DNA from 2 places in the Streptomyces sp. 7R007 genome. Region 2 is predicted to be linked to the other one. Evidence: riboswitches for the same ligand, from Rfam matches in the RefSeq annotation. Region 2 holds a riboswitch; the other holds the start of a gene.
The links. A riboswitch is a leader RNA that binds a small molecule or an ion and turns the genes downstream of it on or off. The one in region 2 is predicted to bind cyclic di-AMP.
Positions count from the first base shown of each region.

Region 1 (7,758 bases), on a different contig from region 2:
CTCACACGGGTGGCTGTACTGCGTGGGGGCTTGCATGGAGCAGGAGTTGGAATCGCTCTTGGAGGTGCTCCTCGCACTGCCGGACGGGGAGCGGCTCTCCCGTTTCCCCGGGTACCGCAGCCGTGACTCGCTGCGCAGCCATCTGATCGCCCTGCGGTCCCACAGCCCCGAGACCTACCAGCAGCTCGTTGACGAGCTGGGCACGTCGAGCGGGCCGGCTGACGATGGCGCGCATCGGCTCTTCTCTCGCCGGCCCGACTGGTTCCAGGGGTTCAGGGACATCTCCCCATCTCCCGCCCGCGAAACGCCCGCACCCGCATCGACGCCGGTCGCCGATCACCTTGACTTCCGTGACGCCACCTTTCACGGCCAGGTCGTCGGCGTACAGCATCACCACTACGGGCGTGAGCCGGCCGCGCCCGTCGAGTGGAGCGCCGCACACGACATCGACCCGCTGGAGTTCGGCGTGCGTCCGACCCGGCACGTGCCCGGGCTTGCGGACGTACCGCCGTACGTCCTGCGGGACTGTGACAGAGAGCTGCGTGACCTGCTGGAACAGGGCGGCGGACTGGTCCTGATCCTTGGCGAACCGTACGCGGGCAAGTCGTACACCGCCTGGAACGCCGTGCGGTCGTTGGTGGAGCGGGGGTACCTGCTGCACGCCCCTGATCCAGGTGCGGACCTGCTCGGCCTCCTCGGTGGCCTGAAGGGCAGTCGTGGGCGGTACGTGCTGTGGCTCGACGAGCTGGGTGATCACCTCGGTCCCGGAGGACTGGACCGACGGCTGCTGGGACGCCTGACCAGCCTCGGTGTGGTCGTACTGGGGACGATGACACCCGAGGAGTACTACCGGCGGCGCGCCGGAACCGGACCGGGCGAGGCGGTGCTGGCCCTGGCACGCAGGGTCGAGCTGCCGCGTGAGTGGAGCGAGCGGGAACTGGCGCGGCTGGCCCGGCACACGGACGACCCGCGCGCGTATCCCGCGTACATGTGGAGCGGCCGGGAGGGCGCGGCCTCGTACTTCGCCATCGGGCACGTGCTGTACGACGAGTGGCAGCGTGGGGGCACCCAAGCGGAGCATCCCATGGGGCAGTTACTCGTCCGAGCAGTCGTCGATCTCGCCCGGTGCGGGGTCACCGAGCCCGTCCCGGTGGATTTCCTGCGGCGGATCTCGACGCTGTACGGCGCACCGCCGACGGATCGTGAGAGCTTCGAGCAGGGAATGGCCTGGGCCACCGCACCGTCCTTCGGCATCTCGGGCCTTCTCGTGGAGGGCGACAAGGGCGGTACGTGGCGGGTCTACGGGGCGCTGGTCGCGGAGGCGCTGGGGTCGGGGAAGCTGCCGCCCGTACCTGACGACGTGTGGTGGGTGCTGCTCCGCAACCGGCGGGTCGACCGTGCGGCCGTGCTGGACGCGGCCCGGGCGGCGATGCGCTCGCGTATCGAGGCCGGTGACACCGCGGTCATCGTCCAGTTCGCCCTGTGCACCGACGGAGCGGAGCGGGAGGCGTGGTTCCAGAGGGCCGCGGACCTCGGCGACACATGGGCGGCCGGCAGACTGGGCGAACTGCTGCTGCGACGCGGTGACCAGGAGAGGGCGATTCCGTACCTGACGGTGGCCGCCGAGCACGGGGAGACGGCCGTGGCGGGCACCTTGGCGGGGATCTACGAAGCCCGGGCCCGGTACTGGCGCGACCGCGCGAAGCCGAACACGGATACCGTCAAGGAGTGACCCACCAGCCCCCGCCCCCCAGCCCCCTCCCCGACCTCTTCACCTGGGAGTTCGCCACCGACCCCTACCCCGCCTACGCCTGGCTGCGCGAGCACGCCCCCGTGCACCGGACCACGCTGCCCAGCGGCGTCGAGGCATGGTTGGTCACCCGGTACGCCGACGCGAAGCAGACGCTCGCCGACCCCCGTCTGTCCAAGAACCCGGCGCACCACGACGAGCCCGCGCACGCCAGGGGGAAGACCGGGATTCCGGGGGAGCGGAAGGCGGAGCTGATGACGCATCTGCTCAACATCGACCCGCCCGACCACACCCGCCTGCGCCGCCTGGTGAGCAAGGCCTTCACCCCGCGTCGCGTGGCCGAGTTCGCCCCCCGCGTTCAGGAGCTCACCGACCAGCTCATCGACCGGTTCGCGGCGAAGGGCGAGGCGGACCTCATCCACGAGTTCGCCTTCCCCCTCCCCATCTACGCCATCTGCGACCTGCTCGGCGTCCCCCGCGAGGACCAGGACGACTTCCGGGACTGGGCCGGCATGATGATCCGTCACGGCGGGGGCCCGCGCGGCGGAGTGGCGCGGTCGGTCAAGAAGATGCGCGGCTACCTCGCCGAACTCATCCACAAGAAGCGTGCCGCGCTCCCCGCCGCCCCCGTGCCCGGCGAGGACCTCATCTCCGGCCTCATCCGCGCCTCCGACCACGGCGAGCACCTCACCGAGAACGAGGCCGCGGCCATGGCGTTCATCCTCCTGTTCGCCGGCTTCGAGACCACCGTCAACCTCATCGGCAACGGTACCTACGCCCTCCTCACCCACCCCGAGCAGAAGGCACGGCTCCAGACGTCACTGGCGGCACAGGACCGCGCCCTGCTGGAGACCGGCGTCGAGGAACTCCTGCGCTACGACGGCCCCGTAGAGCTCGCCACCTGGCGCTTCGCCACCGAGCCGCTCACCATCGGCGGGCAGCGCATCGCCCCCGGCGACCCCGTCCTCGTCGTCCTCGCCGCCGCCGACCGCGATCCGCAGCGGTTCGCCGATCCGGACACCCTCGACCTGTCCCGGCGTGACAACCAGCACCTCGGATACGGCCACGGCATCCACTACTGCCTCGGCGCGCCCCTCGCCCGCCTGGAGGGCCAGACCGCGCTCGCCACCCTCCTCACCCGCCTCCCGGACCTGCGACTGGCCGTGGATCCGGCGGAGTTGAGATGGCGCGGCGGACTCATCATGCGCGGACTGCGCACCCTTCCCGTCGAGTTCACCGCCGAACACGGCACACGCGCGAGCAAACATGACACGCGCTCAAGTCTGTGATCTTCACGTGATCTACGCGGCATTAACTTGTGACAAGTGATCGACTGCCGATACGTTCACGGGTCAACGACGGCGCCCGGGTTCCGCGCGCCGCCGGTCCCTGTCGTCTCGGGAAAGGTCCCCGCATGCTCTCCGGGAACGGTCGACACCGTCGCCCCCGCCAGGCCCCGGCGCTCCTCGTCGCGGCCGGCGTGACCGGTTCCGCCATCGCGATCCCGCTCCTCGGCGCGGCGAGCGCGAACGCCGCCGACGGCTCCACGTGGGACAAGGTGGCGAACTGCGAGACGGGCGGCTCCTGGAGCGAGAACAGCGGCAACGGCTTCTACGGCGGACTCCGGCTCTCCCAGGAGGACTGGGAGAAGTACGGCGGTCTCGACTACGCCCCGAGCGCCGACCTCGCCAGCCGCAACCAGCAGATAGCCGTCGCCGAGAAGCTGCTCGCCGCCGAAGGCGTGGGCGCCTTCCACACCTGCGGGCTGACCTCCGGGCTGAGCCAGGACGACGTCTCCGACGACATCGACACCGGTGTGGGGAACAACTCGTCGGATTCGGCCGGTTCGTCGGGTTCATCGGATACGTCCGACGGCTCGGGCGAGTCCGGCGGGTCCGGTCTCTCCGACGGCCTCGGACTCTCCGGCACCTCCGGCTCCTCCGACGGTTCGTCCGATACGTCCTCTTCGTCGGGCGGCTCCTCCGACTCCTCCGCCTCGCCCAGCCCTTCCGCAAGTCAGGACAACTCCGCCAAGTCGGACACCTCCGCCTCCCCGTCGCCCTCGCAGAGCGCGGACGGTTCGCCCACGGAACCGGCCGGCACCGACAACCCGGAGCAGAGCGTCGGCTCCTGGCACCTCGTCGACACCGGCTCCGTCGGCTCCGGCCGGCACCGCGGCGGCAGCGCCGAGGAGTCCGCGACGGACGCCGACTCCGCCTCCTCCTCCGGCCGTCACGCCTCACGCACCGGCGACTCGTACACCGTCCGCGCCGGCGACACGCTCGCCTCCATCGCCGACTCGCTTGACCTCCAAGGCGGGTGGCGCGCGCTCTACGCCCTCAACGAGAAGGCGATCGGCGCCGACCCGAGTCGCATCGTTCCCGGTCAGACCCTGCTTGTCGGGTCCTAAAGGGGCGAAAGGCGACGGGAGTTGACGCCCGGTTCCACCCCGCGTTCGCTCCGCATTCGCTGCGGAATGTCCGTTTCGGTGAAAGTGTGGGATGAGTCTCAGAAGCCCTGATCGTCTTTGAAATCTCGCCGATTCCGTGTCTACGGTCATGACCGCTCGGCAACCCGAGCCCCGGCTGCCGCAACGCCGAATCCTGCCAGCGGCCGTCCGGGAACAGTCGTCGCGTCAAGCGCCGTAGGCAGGAGCGGGGGACCCAAGGTAAGCGCCCCACCGGGTAGTCGACGGTGGCGGCTTGGGGTGAAGCCGCGTCTCGCGGAAGCGAGGACGCGGCCGGGCAACTCAACCGGCCCGAACCCGACAGCTCACCTCGCAGGCGTCGGTGAGGGGATCCATCCATGCTGTTTTCCGGCAAGGGCAAGCACCGTCGTCCGTCCAAGGCCACCCGCGCCGCCGCGCTCGCCGGTGTCACCGGCGTCGCCATCGCCGCCCCGCTGATGGCGGCCGGCAACGCCTCCGCCGCCACCGCCTCCGAGTGGGACGCCGTCGCCCAGTGCGAGTCCGGCGGCAACTGGTCCATCAACACCGGCAACGGCTACTACGGCGGCCTGCAGTTCTCCGCCTCGACCTGGGCCGCGTACGGCGGCACCGCCTACGCCCCGCAGGCCAACCAGGCCACCAAGGCGCAGCAGATAGCCGTCGCCGAGAAGGTCCTCGCCTCCCAGGGCAAGGGCGCCTGGCCGGTGTGCGGCACGGGCCTGTCCAGCGCCGCCTACAACGGCTCCAGCGCGTCCACCGGCTCCTCGTCGAGCAGCAGCGGCACCACCACCCGCTCGACCGAGCAGCAGAGCGCCTCCCGCTCCTCCGAGCGCTCGACGGTGCAGAAGTCGGCCAAGACCGTCACCACCCCGACCGGCAAGAAGGTCAAGAAGGGCGACGGCGAGTACAAGGTCGTCAAGGGCGACACCCTCAGCTCGATCGCCGAGAAGCACGGCGTCAAGGGCGGCTGGAAGAAGCTGTTCGAGCTGAACAAGGACATCGTCGAGGACGCCAACCTGATCTACCCGGGTCAGCAGCTGCACCTGAAGTAACAGCTGAACCACAGCGCCCTCACAGCCGTGTCCCCCAGTATGGGGGGCACGTGAGGGCCTCCCCCCGCCCTCACGGGCTCCCCGCTCCGGTGCGTGTTCCCCCGTACGCACCGGGGCGGGGCTTTTTCCTGCGCGGCGCGCCACCGCACAGGCGCGGGCCGCCGTTGCACACCCTTCTTTGTTCCGTTCAGAAACAATTTACTCTCGGTTCTGCCCAAGAGGCGGTCGGCGGCGTGGCCGATCGGCGCAAGACGGTTAGGCTCGTCTCGCAGAGCCACTGCGGCACTGCGTAGCCGCGTCACATTGAAGAAGGAGATGCTCGTGCCGTCCATCGACGTCGTCGTAGCCCGGGAAATCCTGGACTCCCGAGGCAATCCCACGGTCGAGGTCGAGGTCGGCCTCGACGACGGCAGCACGGGTCGTGCCGCCGTCCCGTCCGGCGCCTCCACCGGCGCCTTCGAGGCCATCGAGCTGCGCGACGGGGACCAGAACCGCTACCAGGGCAAGGGCGTCGAGAAGGCCGTCCTCGCCGTCATCGAGCAGATCGGCCCCGAGCTGGTCGGCTACGACGCCACCGAGCAGCGCCTGATCGACCAGGCCATGTTCGACCTGGACGCCACCGACAACAAGGGCTCCCTCGGCGCCAACGCCATCCTCGGCGTCTCCCTCGCCGTCGCCCACGCCGCCTCCGAGGCCAGCGACCTGCCGCTCTTCCGCTACCTGGGCGGCCCGAACGCGCACCTGCTGCCGGTGCCGATGATGAACATCCTGAACGGCGGCTCGCACGCCGACTCCAACGTGGACATCCAGGAGTTCATGATCGCCCCGATCGGCGCGGAGTCCTTCTCCGAGGCCCTGCGCTGGGGCGCCGAGGTCTACCACACCCTCAAGTCCGTCCTGAAGTCCAAGGGCCTGGCCACCGGCCTCGGCGACGAGGGCGGCTTCGCCCCGAACCTGGGCTCCAACCGCGAGGCCCTCGACCTCATCCTCGAGGCGATCAAGCAGGCCGGGTACGTCCCCGGCGAGCAGATCGCCCTCGCCCTCGACGTGGCCGCCTCCGAGTTCTACAAGGAGGGCAAGTACGTCTTCGAGGGCAAGGAGCGCTCCGCCGCGGAGATGACGGAGTACTACGAGGAGCTGGTCGCGGCCTACCCGCTCGTCTCCATCGAGGACCCGCTGTTCGAGGACGACTGGGCCGGCTGGAAGGTGCTCACCGACAAGCTCGGCGACAAGATCCAGATCGTCGGCGACGACCTGTTCGTCACCAACCCCGAGCGCCTGGCCCGCGGCATCGAGGAGGGCGCCGCCAACGCCCTGCTGGTCAAGGTCAACCAGATCGGCTCGCTGACCGAGACCCTGGACGCCGTCGAGCTCGCCCAGCGCAACGGCTTCAAGTGCATGATGTCCCACCGCTCCGGCGAGACCGAGGACGTCACCATCGCCGACCTGGCCGTCGCCACCAACTGCGGCCAGATCAAGACCGGTGCCCCGGCCCGCTCCGAGCGCGTCGCCAAGTACAACCAGCTGCTGCGCATCGAGGAGATCCTCGACGACGCCGCGGTGTACGCCGGCCGCAGCGCCTTCCCGCGCTTCAAGGGCTGAGCGGACCGGCACTGGGCCTTTAAGGGTCAAGGCTGCGCCAGTCGTACGTACGTCCCCGTACCGGTCCCGTACCGTGTGCGGGGACGTACGCGCGTGTGAACGGGAGGCGGGGACATGGCCGTGAAGGACCGGGACCGGTTCTCCACCACGACCAGACTGCGGCTGCTCGGCGAGCAGACGGCGGCCCGCGTCTACCGTTCCCAGACCCGGCGCCAGGCCCGCCGCTCCCGGCTCACCGGCCGCGCGGCCCTGCTCGCGCTCGTGCTGTGCACGCTCGTCGTGGCGCTCGCCTACCCGATAAGGCAGTACGTCTCCCAGCGCGCCGAGATCGCCGACCTGGAGCGCCAGAAGCAGCAGGCCGCGCGGAAGGTGGAGCAGCTGCGCGACCTCAAGGCGCGCTGGCAGGACGACTCCTACGCCGAGCAGCAGATCCGGCAGCGGCTGCACTACGTGATGCCGGGCGAGACGGGGTACGTCGTCATCGACCCGGACGCGGCGCAGCAGTCGCGGGCCGACCTGGGGGCCGCCGACCGGCCCTGGTACGCGAACGTCTGGGACGGGGTCGACAAGTCCGACGCCTCCGACCAGTGACCCGATAAGAAAGACAGTTCTCAGTGGAAACGCCTCCGCCGCCCACCCCGCGCACCGAGCCCACCGACGCCGACGTCGAGGCCTTCAAGCAGCAGCTGGGCAGGCCCCCGCGCGGCCTGCGCGCGATCGCGCACCGGTGCCCGTGCGGGCAGCCGGACGTCGTGGAGACGGCGCCGCGGCTCCCCGACGGCACGCCCTTCCCGACGACGTACTACCTGACCTGCCCGCGGGCCGCGTCGGCGATCGGGACGCTGGAGGCGAACGGGGTGATGAAGGAGATGACCGAGCGGCTGCGGACCGACCCGGAGCTGGCCGCC
Region 1 covers NZ_JBTWMV010000012.1:111,747-119,504, reverse strand. Annotated here, with positions in the region: gene ACYF6T_RS18135 (hypothetical protein) at 47-1,732, shown strand; gene ACYF6T_RS18130 (cytochrome P450 family protein) at 1,729-3,039, shown strand; gene ACYF6T_RS18125 (transglycosylase family protein) at 3,165-4,160, shown strand; cyclic di-AMP (ydaO/yuaA leader) riboswitch at 4,381-4,551, shown strand; gene ACYF6T_RS18120 (transglycosylase family protein) at 4,556-5,248, shown strand; gene eno (phosphopyruvate hydratase) at 5,564-6,850, shown strand; gene ACYF6T_RS18110 (FtsB family cell division protein) at 6,965-7,441, shown strand; gene ACYF6T_RS18105 (DUF501 domain-containing protein) at 7,465-7,758, shown strand, end outside.
Region 1: linked by a shared signal. The riboswitch ahead of ACYF6T_RS18120 (transglycosylase family protein) and the one ahead of ACYF6T_RS21950 (M23 family metallopeptidase) in region 2 are both predicted to bind cyclic di-AMP.

Region 2 (7,758 bases):
GGAGCGGCGCGGCACCGAGTGGCGCTTCGAGGGCCACGAGGAGGACGACCGGGAGGGCGAGGGCGACGGCCTGCGGCTGCGCTTCCGGGACGACGGCCTGACGATCACGCTGCACTACCGCATGCGCGGTGACGTCGTCGAGCGCTGGGTGCGCCTGGACAACCAGGGGCCGGCCGTGGAGGTGCTCCGGGCCGACGCCGCCACCTGGACCCTGCCCGACCGCGAGGGCTGGCGCCTGTCGCACCTGCACGGGCGCTGGGCCGCCGAGTCCCGGCTGACCGGCGCGCCGCTCACCCACGGCGAGAAGGTCCTCGGCAGCCGCCGCGGTCACACCGGCCACCAGCACCTGCCCTGGGTCGCCCTGGACACCGACGCCACCGAGGAGCGCGGCGAGGTGTACGGCTGCGCGCTCGGCTGGTCCGGCTCGTGGCGGATCGCGGTGGCCCAACTGCCCGACGCGCGCGTGCAGATCACCGGCGGCGCCGGCTACGACGACTCCGGCCTGCTGCGCCTGGAGCCGGGCGATTCGTACGAGACCCCCGTCTTCGCCGGCCTGTGGAGCGAGGGCGGCTTCGGCGGCGCCAGCCGGGCCTGGCACGCCTACCAGCGCGCGTACGTCATCCCGGACGCGGAGCGGGACCGGCCCGTGCTGTTCAACTCCTGGGAGGCGACCGAGTTCGACATCTCCGAGGAGCAGCAGGGCGTCCTGGCGCGCCGGGCCGCGGCGATCGGCGTCGAGCTGTTCGTGGTCGACGACGGCTGGTTCGGCAAGCGCACCAGCGACCGGGCCGGCCTCGGTGACTGGACGCCCAACCCCGACCGCTTCCCGGGCGGCCTCAAGCCCCTCGCGGACTACGTGCACGCCCTCGGCATGCAGTTCGGTATCTGGGTCGAGCCCGAGATGGTCAACCCGGACAGCGACCTGTACCGTGCGCACCCCGACTGGGTGCAGTTCCAACCGGGACGAAAGCGGACGGAGTTCCGCAACCAGCTCGTTCTGAACCTCGCCCGCGAGGACGTCCAGCAGTACCTCTGGGAGCAGCTCGACGGACTGCTCTCCAGCGCCCCCGTCGACTACGTGAAGTGGGACTTCAACCGCTGCTTCACCGACGCCGGCTGGCCCGGCGACGCCTACCCGCAGCGCCTGTGGGTCGACCACGTCCGCGCCTTCTACGCTCTGCTGGACCGGCTGCGCGCCGCCCATCCGCACGTCGCCTTCGAGTCCTGTTCGGGCGGCGGCGGACGCATCGACCTCGGTGTCCTCGGCCGTACGGACCAGGTGTGGACCTCCGACAACACCGACCCGCTCGACCGGCTCGCCATCCAGCACGGCTTCAGCCAGATCCATCCCGCGCGCGTGATGGCCGCCTGGGTGACCGACAGCCCGAACACCCAGCTCAACGGGCGGGGCAGCTCGCTGCGCTTCCGCTTCGTGAGCGCCATGGCCGGCGTGCTGGGCGTCGGCGGGGACCTGTCGCGGTGGACGGAGGAGGAGCTCGCCGAGGCGGGGGAGTGGGTGTCCCTCTACAAGGAGATCCGGCCCCTCGTCCAGCACGGCGACCTCTACCGCCTGCGGCCGCCGCAGGGCGGGCTGAGCGCCGTGCAGTACGTCCGCGGGGACGAGACGGTCGTCCTCGCCTGGCTCCAGGCGCAGAGCTACGGCGAGCCCGTACCGGCGCTGCGGCTGCGCGCCCTCGACCCCACGGCATCGTATGAATGCCTCGAAACGGGCGAAACCCACAGGGGTGCCGTCCTGCTGCATCACGGACTGCGGACCGGGCTGCGCGGCGATCTGGATGCGACGGTTCTCCGGCTGCGCCGCATCTGAGCGTTCTGTCCGAATTGGCGCCTTGATTGGATTTCATTCCAACTCGCTCTGGAGTAAAGGACGCTGGAGCAGCGTCACGTGAGGAGCGTCATATCCGTGACCGTGCGTGGCGCGTCATGTTCACGTAATCCGCGCGGTTTTTCAGGGTGATTGGAAAAACGACCATGACGCTGATTCACGGAGGGTGACCGCGAATTCCCGAAAGGGATCAAGGGAAAGGCATTCACAGGGAACCGTCACTTGTCCCTTTGCGTCGTGGTCGCTTACGTTCGCCACCAATCCGGACGGACGCCCAATCCTGCCGCCGCCCGGAGACCGCACCACTCACCCGTGACGGCAGGAGCGGGGGACCCACAGGTACGACCGCCTGTTCCGGTTCCCGGAACGGCTAGGGGTTAAGCCGCGTCCAGGCGCGGCCGGGCATCTCCAGCCCGCACCCGACAGCTCACCTCGCAGGCGCCGGAGAGGAATTCGTCATGCCCGCGAAGGGTAAGCACCGCCGTCCGAAGACCCAGCGCCTCACCCGCTCGATAGCCGTCGCAGGCACCGGCGGGGCCGCGCTCGCCCTCCCCCTGATGGGGGCCGCCGGCGCCCACGCCGCCACTTCCCAGTCTGTTTCGGAAAAGGCCGTCCAGGCCCTTCCGGCGACCCAGAAGGCGACCGCCGAAAAGAAGCAGTCGACCGCCGGCTCCGGTGTGCGCACCTATTCCGTGCGGACCGGTGACTGCCTCGCGAAGATCGCCGACGAGCAGCACGTGGCCGGCGGCTGGAAGAAGCTGTACGCCGACAACCGCCAGGCCGTGGGCGACGACCCCTCGCTGATCCACCCCGGTCTCAAGCTCAGCATCGGCAAGAAGGCGACGACGGGCACCACCAAGTCGTCGACCCCGTCCTCCTCTTCGTCTTCGTCGTCCTCCTCGTCCTCGTCCTCCCGGACGTCCTCGAAGGACACGACCACCACGCAGTCCGCCCAGTCGACCAGCTCCTCCAGCGGCTTCACGCTGCCGGTCGCGGGCGGCACCATCGGCACGGGCTACCACGTGGCCGGCAGCATGTGGTCCAGCGGCTACCACACCGGCGTCGACTTCGTCGTGCCGACCGGCACCACCGTCAAGTCCGTCGGCGCGGGCACGGTCGTGACCGCCGGCTGGGGCGGCGCGTACGGCAACCAGGTCGTCGTCCGGCTCGCCGACGGCTACTACGCGCAGTACGCCCACATGTCGCAGCTCTCCGTCTCGGTCGGCCAGACCGTGACCGCGGGCCAGCAGCTCGGCCTCTCCGGCGCGACCGGCAACGTGACCGGCCCGCACGTGCACTTCGAGATCCGCACCACGCCGGACTACGGCTCCGACGTGGACCCGGTCGCCTACCTCCGCTCCAAGGGCGTCGCCGTCGGCTGACCCCACCGACCGAGCGCCTGACACGCTGCCGAAGGCCGGACCCCGATCCCCGGGTCCGGCCTTCGGTGTGCTCGCGGTGTCGACAGACGGGGGCGGGTGAGGGGAGAGTGATCCCCACCCGAGTGAAAGCGCTTGCTATCCGCGCTCGCTGTCCTCTCCTCCGAAGGAGCCGTCCGACGTGACGACCACGCGCAGAGCCTTCGCCGCCCTCGCCACCGGCGCCGCCCTGACCGCCCTCGCTCCCGTGCCGGCCGCGCACGCCGCCCCGCGCCGCCGGGGCCGGCTGATCGCCCACGACGACTTCCGGCACGGCCTCGGCCAGTGGGTGACCGAACTGCAGGACGGCGGCACCGTCACCGCCTCCCGCGGGGTCCTGGAGATCGACGTGCCCAGCGGCGCGACCGTCTGGTTCAGGAAGCGGCTCGAAGGGCCGTACGTCCTCGAATACACCGCCACTCCCGTCTCGGCGGGCGGGGCCGACGACCGCGTCTCCGACCTGAACAACTTCTGGAACGCGACCGACGTCCGCTCCCCGGACGACCTCTTCGCCATCCGGCGCGGCGGGGCGCTCGACGAGTACGACTACCTGAGGACCTACTACGTGGGATACGGCGCCAACTACAACACCACGACCCGGCTGCGCCGTTACGTCGGCGAGGCAGGCGTCCGCCCGCTCGTCTACGACTACACCGAGCCGCTCCTGGCAGCCAACGAACCCAACCGCGTCCGCATCGTCTCCGACGGCTCCACGGTCCGCTGGTGGAACAACGGGCGGCTCGTGTTCGACTACGCGGACCCCGAGCCGTACACCGGTGGGCACTTCGCCTTCCGCACGGTGTGGAGCCACTTCCGCATCACCGGGTTCCGGGTGTGGTCGACGCCTCAACAGCCCTGACAGGACACCTATTCCTGGCTTGGTGAATCTTTTGTCAGTGGCTTATGTCACCACTCGTCAAGCCCTCCTTACGGTCGCGTAGGTCACATTGAAAGGTGAATCATGACCTGCTGTGGCAGACGATTCGAAGAGTGACAGCAGAGCAGTGATCGGGTCGTACGTCGCGGTGGGGGACAGCTTCACCGAGGGCGTCGGCGACCCCGGCCCCGACGGGGCGTTCGTCGGCTGGGCCGACCGGTTCGCGGTGCTGCTCGCCGACCGGCGGCCCGAGGGCGACTTCAGCTACACGAACCTCGCCGTGCGGGGCAAGCTGCTCGACCAGATCGTGGCGGACCAGGTCCCGCAGGCCATCGACCTCGCGCCGGACCTGATCTCCTTCTGCGCGGGCGGCAACGACATCATCCGGCCCGGCACCGACCCCGACGAGGTCGCCGAGCGCTTCGAGCGGGCGGTCGCGCGGCTCACGGAGGCCGCCGGCACCGTCATGGTGACGACCGGCTTCGACACCCGGGGCGTCCCGGTGCTCAAGCATCTGCGCGGCAAGATCGCCACCTACAACGGTCACGTCCGGGCCATCGCCGACCGGTACGGCTGCCCGGTGCTCGACCTGTGGTCGCTCAAGACCGTCCAGGACCGCCGGGCCTGGGACGACGACCGGCTGCACCTCTCGCCCGAGGGGCACACGCGCGTGGCGCTGCGCGCGGGGCAGGTCCTCGGCCTGGAGGTGCCGGCCGACCCCGACCAGCCCTGGCCGCCGCTTCCGCCGCGCGGCACGTTCGAGGTGCGGCGGGACGACGTGCACTGGGCGCGCGAGTACCTGGTGCCGTGGATCGGCCGCCGGCTGCGCGGTGAGTCGTCGGGCGACCACGTCACGGCGAAGGGCGCGCTGTCACCGGACGACATCAAGATGCGGATCGCCTCGGTGGCGTGAGCGGGAACGCGCGGGGGTGGGGTGAGACGCGGGTGCCCAGCGTTTCGCGGGCTGTCAACGCCGCTTACGGCAGTCCCAGTTCGCGGGCGAGTGCCTCGTCCACCCACTCCTGTGCCCGGGTTCGTGAGACCGCGCCCGCGTAGGACGTCAGCTGCACGGCGAGACCGTCGAGCAGGGCCGTCAGCCGCAGGGCCGTGGCGGCCGGGTCGGGGCAGTGGAACTCGCCCGCGGCGACGCCCTCCGCGATGACCTCGGCCAGCGCCGCCTTCCACCGCCGGTCGAGGTCCCGTGTGACCTCCCGCAGCGCCGGCTCGCGCAGCGCCGCCGCCCAGCCCTCGATCCACAGCCGCCAGCCCTTGGCCTGGCCGGTCGGCGCGTACCAGCGCACCGCCGAGCGCAGTCTGCGCAGCGCCGTCGTGCGGCGGCCGAGCAGCTTGCGCAGGTGCGCGAGGTCGTCCTCGGCCGCGTAGGTGAAGGCGGCGGCGACCAGCTTCTCCTTGGTCGAGAAGTGGTAGAGCACCAGCGCGTTGCTCACACCGAGCGCCGAGGCCACGTCGGCGATCCGCACCGCCGCCACGCCGCGCGCCTCGATCTGCTCGATGGCGGCCCGCAGCAGCTCCTCGCGCCGCTCGGCCACGCTCAACCGCACTCTCGCCACGCCGTCACCCTATTGCGTCCCCGCCGGGGCCGCCGTGGCGGGCAGCGCCCCGGCGCCGACGGTCAGACGAGGTCGACCTGGTACAGGTCGGTCCGCTCGACGGCCGCGTCCCGTTCACCGGCCAGCGCGGTACGCCGGTCGTCGGCCATGAAGGCGTCGTACCCCGCCCGCGTGGCGAACTCGATCAGCTGGACCTCGTCCGGCCGTCCGTCGGCGCCGTCCGCGCGGGCCCGCTGCACCAACCGACCGCCGTGCTCCGGCAGCAGCGCCGGCACCTTGTCCTCGTACGAGGCGAGCGCCCGGGCGGCACCGGGCCGCGCCCACAGCAGCACACAGAGCTGAACCGTCATGCCGCCGGACTCCACTGGTGGCCCGACAGCACGGCGTGTGCCTCCATGCCGAGGGCTGCGTCGGCAGTGGGCTGGTCCCCGGCCGGGGGCCAACATGGTGTCCCCCAAGGGCGGTTCGGCCGTCACCGGTACCAGCCGAAGCGCTCGGCGATCACCGGCAGCCGGTCCGCGGCGATGGCGTGCGCGGCGGCCCGCGGAGTCGTCCCGTCGGCCTCCGCGCGGGTCAGCATCCGCTCGGTCAGGGCGCGCATCGAGCGGCGCGTGTGGGCGAACGCCTCGTCCGCGTCGGCGCCGATGTCGCCGAAGAGGGTCCACCACCACCAGGCGTTCGTCCCGGAGTTGACCACCACGTCCGGCAGCACGGTCACCCCGCGCGCGGTCAGCAGCTCCTCCGCCTCCGGCAGGACGGGCATGTTGGCCGCCTCGGCGATCCAACGCGCCCGCACCCGCGCCTGGTTGCCCGTGTCGACGGCGTACGACACGGCCGCCGGCACCAGCACCTCGGCCTCGGCGGACAGCCAGGCCTCGCCCGGCAGTTCACGGTCGCCGGGGCGCAGCGCCGAACGGTCCACCGTGCCGTACGCGTCCCGCGCCGCGAGCAGCGCCTCCACGTCGAGGCCCGCCGGGTTGGCGATCGTGCCCTTGATGTCGGCGACCGCGACGACCGTGAGGCCCGCCCGCGCGAGGAACCGGGCCGTCGCCCCGCCCATCGTGCCCAGGCCCTGCACGGACACGCGCGTGCCGGCGTACGGCCTGCCCGCCCGGTCCAGGGCGGTCAGCACCGCCTCGGCCACCCCGCAGCCGCCCACCAGCTCGTCCAGCCCGATGCCGTCCACCTCGACGGCGAACGCGTCCGCGAGCCGCCGCCGCGCGGCCTGCTCGTCGTCCAGCAGCGGATACACCGCCTGGACCGACGACACCAGCCCGGCCTCCGCCGCCGCCCGGTCCACCAGGTCCTGGGTCAGGCCGAGGTCCTCGCCCGTGGTCCAGAACGTCTCCACGTACGGCTTCATCGCGCGCAGATAGCGCACCAGCAGGCCGTACGCCCCCGGGTCCCGCGGATCGCAGTCGATGCCACCCTTGGCGCCGCCCAGGGGGACGTAACGCCCTTCGGGGTTGTAGTGCAGTGCCTCCTTCATCGTCATCCCGCGCGCCAGACCGGCGACCTCGTCGAGCGTGCAGCCCGCCCGCATCCGCAGCCCGCCGCTGGAGACGCCGCGCACCAGCCGGTCGACGACCAGGTAGCCGTTGCGTCCGGTGGCGTGGTCCGTCCAGGTCAGCGACAACAGGGGCGCGGTCATGCGGTCTCCTCGGTCGTGCGGGCTTCTCGGCGGTGCGGTGTCTTCGGCAGCGGACTGCGGGCATGTCCGCCGGCACATTCTTACTGAACCGCTGGTCAGTATGGGAAGGCGGGTGTGTCCGTCTCCTCTGGCTCCCGCCGGCTCCTCCTTTGGGTTTTCCTTGGAATCCGCACGCCGGGGCGGGGACGATCGGGTGTTGTCAGAGGGGCGGACCATAATGGAATGCCTCACCGACTCCACCTGGAGGTACCGTGTCCGGTTTCCGTTCCCTGAGCTCCGGGCTCCGCGCGCTGCAGCCCGCGGCCTTCGGCGCGGACCCGAGCGGCGAGCGCATGGCGCGCATCCGCAGATCACCGCACTTCAAGGACGGGGTCTTCCAGAATCCCGGGGGCACC
Region 2 covers NZ_JBTWMV010000016.1:49,217-56,974, reverse strand. Annotated here, with positions in the region: gene ACYF6T_RS21955 (alpha-galactosidase) at 1-1,828, shown strand, start outside; cyclic di-AMP (ydaO/yuaA leader) riboswitch at 2,144-2,300, shown strand; gene ACYF6T_RS21950 (M23 family metallopeptidase) at 2,305-3,228, shown strand; gene ACYF6T_RS21945 (DUF6250 domain-containing protein) at 3,407-4,123, shown strand; gene ACYF6T_RS21940 (SGNH/GDSL hydrolase family protein) at 4,269-5,054, shown strand; gene ACYF6T_RS21935 (TetR/AcrR family transcriptional regulator) at 5,119-5,712, opposite strand; gene ACYF6T_RS21930 (hypothetical protein) at 5,775-6,062, opposite strand; gene ACYF6T_RS21925 (glutamate dehydrogenase) at 6,185-7,363, opposite strand; gene ACYF6T_RS21920 (MBL fold metallo-hydrolase) at 7,615-7,758, shown strand, end outside.